DNA from 2 places in the Intestinimonas sp. MSJ-38 genome. Region 1 is predicted to be linked to the other one. Evidence: a T-box and tRNA genes for the amino acid it is inferred to sense, from the RefSeq annotation. Region 1 holds a T-box; the other holds one or more tRNA genes.

The links. A T-box is a leader RNA that pairs with one kind of tRNA and senses whether it is charged. The one in region 1 lies ahead of tyrS (tyrosine--tRNA ligase), so its partner is inferred to be a tRNA-Tyr.
Region 2: it has a tRNA-Tyr gene. The T-box ahead of tyrS (tyrosine--tRNA ligase) is inferred to sense a tRNA for this amino acid. The anticodon was not compared.

The regions. Positions count from the first base shown of each region.
Region 1 covers NZ_JAHLPO010000026.1:9,628-14,039, forward strand. The annotation lists gene queA (tRNA preQ1(34) S-adenosylmethionine ribosyltransferase-isomerase QueA) at 1-483, shown strand, start outside; gene tyrS (tyrosine--tRNA ligase) at 528-1,754, opposite strand; T-box leader at 1,810-2,050, opposite strand; gene KQI26_RS12825 (cupin domain-containing protein) at 2,084-2,317, opposite strand; gene KQI26_RS12830 (ABC transporter permease) at 2,448-4,412, opposite strand, start outside.
Region 2 covers NZ_JAHLPO010000014.1:30,531-34,942, forward strand. The annotation lists gene pduL (phosphate propanoyltransferase) at 209-775, opposite strand; gene KQI26_RS09825 (helix-turn-helix domain-containing protein) at 1,049-1,741, shown strand; tRNA gene KQI26_RS09830 (tRNA-Thr) at 1,840-1,915, shown strand; tRNA gene KQI26_RS09835 (tRNA-Tyr) at 1,925-2,009, shown strand; gene KQI26_RS09840 (helix-turn-helix domain-containing protein) at 2,152-3,225, shown strand; gene KQI26_RS09845 (HAD family hydrolase) at 3,529-4,161, opposite strand; gene KQI26_RS09850 (manganese efflux pump) at 4,240-4,412, opposite strand, start outside.

The sequences.
Region 1 (4,412 bases):
CTCCACTTCACCCCGGAGCTGATGGAGCGCATCCGGGAAAAAGGCGTGGTCTTTGCCCCCGTCACTCTCCATGTGGGCCTGGGCACCTTCCGCCCGGTGAAAGAAGAGGAGATCACCGACCATGTGATGCATTCGGAACAGTATTTCATCACCCCCCAGTCGGCGGAAATCATCAACCAGGCCCGGCAATCGGGACACCGGGTCATCGCCGTGGGCACCACTTCCTGCCGTACTCTGGAAACCGTCACCGATGAAAACCATGTAACGCACCCCGGGGAAGGCAACACCGATATTTTCATCTATCCCGGCTATACCTTCAAAGGGCTGGACGCCCTCATCACCAATTTCCATCTGCCGGAGAGCACTCTGGTGATGCTGGTTTCCGCTCTGGCCGGTCGGGAAAACATTCTCAATGCCTATCGCCAGGCCGTGGAGGAAAAATACCGGTTCTTCAGCTTTGGCGATGCCATGTTCATCTGCTGAACGCATAAAAAAAGAAGCCCTTTTGGGGCTTCTTTTTTTGTCTGTTATTCTCCCATCTGCACCAGATGGAAGACCTTTTTGCCCTTTTTGATGATAAACTCCTGAGCAAGATCCTGGGCGGTAAAACGCACGGTGGGATCGGTGACCTTTACCCCTTTCACCAGCACGCCGCCCTGGGTGATCAGACGCCGGGCCTCGCCCTTGGAAGGCGTCAGGCCGCACTTGACCATCAGATCCAGCAGGCCGATGGCGCCACCCTGCAAATCGGCAGATGTCAGTGTGGTAGAAGGCATGTTGCTGGTGTCGCCCCCGCCGGCAAAGAGACCACGGGAGGCTTCCTGGGCCTTCTGGGCTTCCTCTTCCCCATGAACCATCCGGGTCAGTTCGAAGGCCAGAATCTCCTTGGCCTGGTTCAGCTGTGCGCCTTCCCAGCTGTCCATCTCCTGGATCTGCTCCAGGGGCAGGAAGGTGAGCATCCGGATGCACTTGAGCACATCGGCATCCTCCACATTCCGCCAGTACTGGTAGAACTCGTAGGGCGATGTCTTGTTGGGGTCCAGCCACACGGCGTTGCCAGCGGTCTTGCCCATCTTGTTGCCCTGGGAGTCGGTGAGCAGAGTGATGGTCATGGCGTGGGCATCCTTGCCCAGCTTTTTGCGGATCAGCTCGGTGCCGCCCAGCATATTGCTCCACTGGTCGTCGCCACCAAACTGCATATTGCAGCCCTCGTGCTGGAACAGATGATAGAAGTCATAAGACTGCATGATCATGTAGTTGAATTCCAGGAAGGACAGACCCTTTTCCATCCGCTGCTCATAGCACTTGGCCCGCAGCATATTGTTCACCGAGAAGCAGGCGCCCACTTCCCGCAGAAGCTCCACATAATTCAGTTTCAGCAGCCAATCGGCGTTGTTGAGCATCTTGGCCTTGCCTTCGCCGAACTCGATGAATTTCTCCATCTGGCGCTTGAAGCACTGGGCGTTGTAATCGATGTCTTCCTTGGTGAGCATCTTCCGCATATCGGTGCGGCCGGAGGGGTCGCCGATCATGGTAGTGCCGCCGCCGATGAGGGCGATGGGCCGGTTGCCCGCCATCTGCAGCCGCTTCATCAGGGTCAGGGCCATGAAATGACCGGCGGTCAGGCTGTCGGCTGTGCAGTCAAAGCCGATGTAAAACACCGCTTTGCCTTCGTTGATCATCTTGGAGATCTCTTCTTCGTTTGTCACCTGGGCCACAAGGCCTCGGGCTTTCAGTTCCTCATACACTGTCATTGATTCATTCCTCCTATGGGGGCAGGAACGCAAAAACGCCCTCTGCCAAAAATAAGCAGAGGGCGAAAAATCCGCGGTACCACCTCTATTTGCGTCCCCCTTGCGGAAAGACGCCTCCACGAGTGCAAACACACTCCTGCGCTGTAACAGGCGCACCTGTGACCGCCTACTCCCCTTCGTGGGTTTTGGGGTCCCGCTCACGGAGGTATTTCACAAGATCCTTGCAGCCGTTTCCACCAACCACGGCCTCTCTGCAGCCAAGCGCTCCTGCTACTTTTTCCGATCATCGCATTTGATAGAGCTTATTTTATCCTGTTTTTCCCCGTTTGTCAACCATCGGCCTGTTCCGGCGGATGCTCCAGCCGGATGCCCACGGAAAAGATCTTCACCATCTGGGAAGTGTTGTTCTGCCATTTATGCTTACAGTTGGAAGAAATCCACATGCTGTCGCCGGGATACAGGGTATATTCCTGTTCATCGATCCAAGCATGGAGCACCCCTTCGATAACATATAAATATTCTAATTGAGGCTGATGGCCGCCAGACCTCGCTCCGCCTGGGATAAAAACCCCACCGAAAGCTCGGAAAGCTGGCGCAGCATCTTTATTTTACACCAATGAGCAGAATTGTACAAATGGAAAAAACAGCCTTTGAGAGCCTGCCCAAGACAGACTCCCAAAGGCTTGTTGACTTTTATTCCTGCCGCAGACGGTCCACCACGGAACGGCGCCGGGCCGCCCGGCCACTGAACAGAGGAATCGCCGCACCCATCACCGCAAACAGCGGCAAAATCATCAAAATAGGCCAAACCGTAAAACGATAGGTGAAAAACCACAGCATATGGTTTAAGGTTCTGCTCAAGAAGGGCACAGCAATGAGCACCAGCACCGTTGCCAAAACGGCGGCCCCCAGCGTATACAGCAGTCCTTCCAAAGACAGCAAGATCTGCATTTGCCGGGTGGTCATGCCGATGGACTGGAGCACCGCCAGCTCCCGCCGGCGAGCTGCAATCCCAGTGAGAATGGCATTGAAGAAGTTCAATACACCCACCAGCCCCACCACAAAACTCAAGGCCCCGCCCAGGATCAAAAACATCCGGCGCACATTTTCAAATTCCCCGGCATAGGTGCTTTTGCTCTCATAATCCAACTGAGGATTTTGGTTTTCCGTGTAATCCTGAAGAAAACTCTCCATGGATGCATTGGACTTTTTCGTCGTATCGAAAGCATAGTACATCACACAGCGGGTACCGGTATCACGGACAAAGGCATCTGCTCCCAGAACAAACTCATCTGCGCCAAAATAGCGATAGCTGAACGCATTGGGAACGGTCACCAAGGCGGTCACCGTATATTCCACATCCCGGTATTCTACTGCCCGCGCAATGCAATTTACCTCGTTGGGAACATCCTCTAACTTCTCGTAGACCTGGCCGGTAATGGGATCATAATACTCATATCGCTCCACATACCGCAAAGTCACTTTGTCTCCCAGCTTGGCCCAGTGGCTGTTCTCCTCTGCTTTCCCATAGTCGTCTTCCGGATAGACTGCGGCCATGGCGTAACTATCCGGCTGACTGAGAGCGGAAAGATCGCCTTCCAGCACAGTCAAATGGTCCAGAGCAAAAGACTCCATGCCATAAAGCTGGGCCCTGTCTGCCAAAAGCCCCTCCGGGGTTCGCTCCATATAACCGATCATGGAATCGATCTGCTCCTGAGAGTTCCACTGGCTCTGAACCGAACGGTAATAATCTTCGGTGACAAATTCCTCAACGGGGGTCACTTTGCCATAGATTCTGCCGCTCTCTGTAATGCCTCCCTGGGCATCAATGACATCGATCACCTCTTCCGGCACGGCCGTTTCCTCACTGAAGCTATCCGTGGATTGGAATTTTCCCCCGTCCGCCACAATGAAATCACTGGCAGTAAATCCGGAAATGAATTTTTCCATATCAAAGCTTCCGGCAAAGGTGACCGTCATGGTGAGAAGCACCACCGCCAAAGCCAAAGAAAGCATGGTCACAGCGGTTTTTCCCCGATTGCGCCCCAGATTGGCCCAGGCCATGGACAACAGGGATACCTTCCCATCTTCTTTTTTCTCCTTACTGCGGGAAACTTTTCCTTCGGTATAACGCACCGCTTCCACCGGCGAGACCCTTCCCGCCACCTTTCCCGGGCGCCTGCAAGAGATGAAAACGGTCACCAAAGCAAAGGCGGCCGATGCTGCAAAAAGAACCGGGCTGACCGATACCATTTCAGTGACTCCGTTGAGGCGGGCCGCCACCAGCGGGGTGAGAACCCCTCCCAGAAGCCAGCCCAGCACCAGACCGATGGGAATGCCCATCAACGAAAGGATCAGCGCTTGGATTCGGATGATCCGACGCAGCTGCCGGGGCGTGGTGCCAATGGTTTTCAGTAAACCGTAAAAGTGGATATCCCCTGCCACAGAAATCTGAAACACATTATAGATGATGAGATAACCGGTGAGCAGAATAAGAATCAGCATGGCCACCAAAACCACGGCCGTCGTCGGGTCCAGTTTGCTGGAAAGCTGAGCGCCAGTATAACCCCAGTTGACGCCGATGGCAATCCGGTTTCCTCCCTGGCCACGCTGCCCTTTTTCATAACCATGGTCTTCCAGGATCTTCACCATGTCGGA
Region 2 (4,412 bases), on a different contig from region 1:
ATTTTATTCCTCTCGATTCCAGTTTTCTCTATTTTCTCCCGGCGCCATTCCGCCGGAAAGATCCATTCTTTCCCTATGAAAAGACGGATGTTCCCATAATCAATTTATTTTACCACCCGGAGCGGGCTTCGTCAATGAACGGACTGTAAAGACCCCCAAAAGAAAAGCCGGGACGCTGTTTGCGCCCCGGCCCCTTTTGTTTTGGTTGTTAGCGGATGATTTCGCCTTCCACTTCACCGGCAATGCCGGCGGCGTTGGCTTCATCGGTATCGATGTGCATACGCAGCAGGAACTTGTCGGACACACGAACCACAGTCTCGTTAAAGACGACGGAACGCTCGCCGGAGGTCTTGACGCTGACCACATCCTTGTCCTTCAGGCCCAGCTTCTCAGCGTCGGCGGGAGTCATGTGGATGTGGCGCTTGGCAGCGATGACGCCGCAGGGAATGGTGACTTCACCGGCAGGGCCGACCAGCTTGACGCTGGGGGAGCCTTCGATGTCGCCGCTTTCACGGACGGGAACCTGGATGCCCAGAGCACGGGCGTCGGTGAAGGAAACTTCCACCTGGGAAGCGCTTCTTTCCGGCCCCAGGATGCTCATGTTCAGGGAACCCTTGGGTCCTTCCACCTTGACTTTTTCGTTGCAGGCAAACTGACCGGGCTGGCTCAGGTCCTTTTTGGGGGTCAGCTGATAGCCGGCGCCAAAGAGGGTGTCCAGATCCTTGCGGCTCAGATGCAGATGTCTTGCAGAGGTTTCGATGATCACATTGGCCATTGTTCTCTATCTCCTTTGTTCTTTGTTCCATGGGGGCAAATTGTTTGTTTCCTCTCTATAATTTAACACATCCCCGCCGGTTGCGCAACGGCGAGGGGAAAAATATTTGTGTCCCAGGGGTGTTTTTTCGCCCCACTTTTGGATTTTTCTCTTTTTTACCCATAGTTGTGACAAAATGCACCTTTACAAAGGGTATTCATCGGATTATACTATAAGCAAGTATCTTTACTTCTTTACACATTCTACAAATTCATTCGTGAGGTTAGAGGCCACATGGTTACCGATTTCCCCCGGACGCTGTCGCTTTTGCGGCAGGAGAAAAAACTCAGCCAAAAAAAGGCAGCCGAGGCACTGGGTATTTCCCAGGCGTTGCTGTCTCATTATGAAAACGGCGTACGGGAGCCGGGACTGAGCTTTGTGGTCCGGGCCGCCGACTTCTACGGCGTTTCCTGCGATTACTTGCTGGGCCGCACCATGTCCCGGGAAGGGGCCGCCATCTCGGTGGAAGAGCTGGGGGACCTTTCGGAGGAAAAGGGCAATGTGCTGCGGGGCAGTGTTTCTGCCATGCTCCAAAAGAAGCTGCTGGTCAACTCCTCCGGCATTCTGCTGGACATTCTGGGCAAAGTGGGCCACAAAGGCCTGATCGGCGATGTGTCGGCTTATCTGTCCGCCGCCATCTACAAGGCCTATCGCTATGTATATATGATCTCGGGGAAATATTCCGACACCATGTTCCCGGTAGCCGCCCATCTGTTTTCCGATCTGTGCGACGCCGAAATGAAAATGCGTGAATACCGCCTGCGTGCTCTGGCCTCCTCCAACCAGGACAGCCGGGAGCCGCTGGAGTTCCCCGACCTTTCCATCGACGGGCTCAGCCAGGAATATCCCAATCTGGCCCCCGCTCTTCTGTCGGTGCTCCACAATGTGTCCGAGTCTCTGGAGAAAATGGCCCCTGACCAAGAATAGGGGTCGAAAAATTTTCTCAAACTTTTTTGTAAAAACCCCTTGCCAAAGGGGAAAAGCTGTGGTATATTATATCTCGCGCCAGATGTGGTGGCAAACAAGCTGGTGTAGCTCAGCTGGTAGAGCAGCTGATTTGTAATCAGCAGGTCGGGGGTTCGAATCCGTCCACCAGCTCCAATTTCATATGGGAGAGTTCCCGAGTGGCCAAAGGGGGCAGACTGTAAATCTGTTGCGTTTCGCTTCGATGGTTCGAATCCGTCCTCTCCCACCAATGCCCGGATGCAATAGCGTCTGGGCATTTTTAATTTTCTCGCCCCTTAACCAGGGGTTAATTTTTTGCCCTTTTTCTGTCGTACCCCTCCGTTGCGTCTCCGCTGCCCCTCTGTTATGATGGAGGCAAAGGAGGGAGCTTCATGAAAATCAACGAAATCATCCGCACCCGCCGGCACTGCCAGGGATTGACCCAGGAAGCCCTGGCCCAGCTTCTGGGGGTCTCTTCTCCGGCGGTGAACAAATGGGAAAAAGGGCTGAATTATCCCGATATCACCTTGCTTCCCGCCCTGGCCCGGGCTCTGGGCGTGGATCTGAACACCTTGCTTTCCTTCCAGGATGACCTGACCCCGGAAGAGATCGGACGCTTTTCAGAACAAGTCACCATAGTGGCCCAGGAGCAAGGCTGTGCCGCTGCTTTCCAGCTGGCCCGGGAAAAGATGCAGGAATTTCCCTCCTGTGATCTTCTGACCTACACCATGGCTCCATTGCTGGAGGGGATTCTAAGTCTTTTTCCTCCAAAGGAAGAAGAAGCCGAACCCTTCCGCCAGGAAGTTTTGCAGCTTTATCAGCGAGCTGCAAACAGCCATGATCCCCAGATCAGCCAATGGGCCTGCGCTCTTCTAGCCGGCCGCTACATTGCCCAAAATCAACTGGAAGAAGCCAGACCTTTGCTGGAGCAGCTTCCTCAATCCCACAAAAACAAACAGCTTCTCCAGGTCTCTTTAGCCCGAAAAGAGGGAAACATTGCAGCCGCATGGACGCTGCTGGAGCAGGAACTCTTCACCCGGGGAAATGGCGTCCTGGAAGTGCTGAGCCACCTGATGGATCTGGCCGCAGAAGAAAAGGACCTGGATCGGGCCGAAGCCTTTGCCGCCGCTTCCCAAGGTACTGCGGAGGCTCTCCACCTTCCTGCTGCTTCCCGTCTTTCTCTTTCCTTCCAGCTGGCTCTTCTCCGTCAGGACGGCCCTCAGACCCTGGCTCTGCTGGAGGAGATCTTCCAGAGCATTCACCGCCCGGCTCCCTTTTCCGATTCCCCTCTCTACTGTCACTTGCCGGAAAAAGACGGAGCCAGCAAGGGCCAGCAGATGATGCTGCGCATGATGGTAAACGGGGTGGAAGAAGACCCGGCGTGTGCATTCCTCCGGGGCCTGCCCCAATATGCCCTTTGGATGAAAAAATGGCAAAAGAGTGCCTTTCCGAAATCCAACCCATAAAGAAGGGGCCCGCTCTCTAAAGCGGGCCCCTTCTTTGAGCGTGTCGAAAAAGTGGCTTAGGCCACTTTTTCGAGTTTTTGCAAGGGGCTGGCGGAGTGCCTCCGCTCCCATACTGCGCTCCCGCGCTGGGCAGGTCCGATGCAGAAAGGCAAAGAAAGTATGGCCGTCCGGCCACCGGACCAGCGGGGCGCCCCGCCCTTGAGAAGTGCAAAAAGCCACGCACAGGTCGTGGCTTTTTGCGGATTGATAGGGGTAGGGCGGACGACCCTTTTCGTTATATAGGTTTTTCGACAGTCTGTTTAATTATATTTCCTCCATCAGCTCCACAAGCTGGGCAAAATGATCGATGGCGGTATCGTAGTCTTCGGTATCTCCAAAGCCATAGCGGGCAAACACAAAAGGAATGTCTGCCTGCCGGGCCGCCTGGGAATCCCCCTGGGTATCTCCCACATACACCGGCTGTTTCAGACCATTGCGGCGGATGATGAGCTTGTTGTTCTCCCCTTTGGAAAGGCCGGTGGCCCCAAAGCACTCAATGTCCTTGAAATACTTTTCCAGGCCCATGGACCGGAAGAAGCACTGGATATACCCATCCTCGCAGTTGCTGACGATAAACAAGGGGAACTTGCGGCTGAGGGCCTGCAAGGTCTCCTCCACCTGGGGATAGAGCTTTCCGCCCCGCTTTTCCAGCACCTCATGCTCCTCCTGGCAGCATTCTTCCAGCAGCCGCTGCTGCTCTGTTTCCAGGCACATGGGGAACATCCGCCGGGCGATTTCGTCCATGGGCAGGCCCATATAGCCCTGAAGCTCCGAATACTCCAAAGGCCCCCGCAGATCGGAATGGGCTGCGATCACCTGATTCCAGGCCGCCAGAATCCCCTCCACTGCGTCCCACAAAGTGCCGTCCAGATCAAAAAGAATGCCGTCTGTTTTCATCTTGTTCTCCTCTGTCTCTTCCCTGTATTTTTCCTTTTGCATCATACCTTTTTCAAAAGAGAAAATCAATCCCCTTTCCTATCCCATCAAGCGAAAAAAGGCCAGGAGCAAAAGGAGCAGGCCGCTGCACCAGCCCACTTCCCGCTCTCCCCGCTTCCCCATCCGCCGGCCCAGAAAATGCCCCAGGCCCAGCAGTGTCAAAGTGGCCAGCAGGGAAAAAAGAAACAGCAGGCGTGGGTCCATGCCTCCCA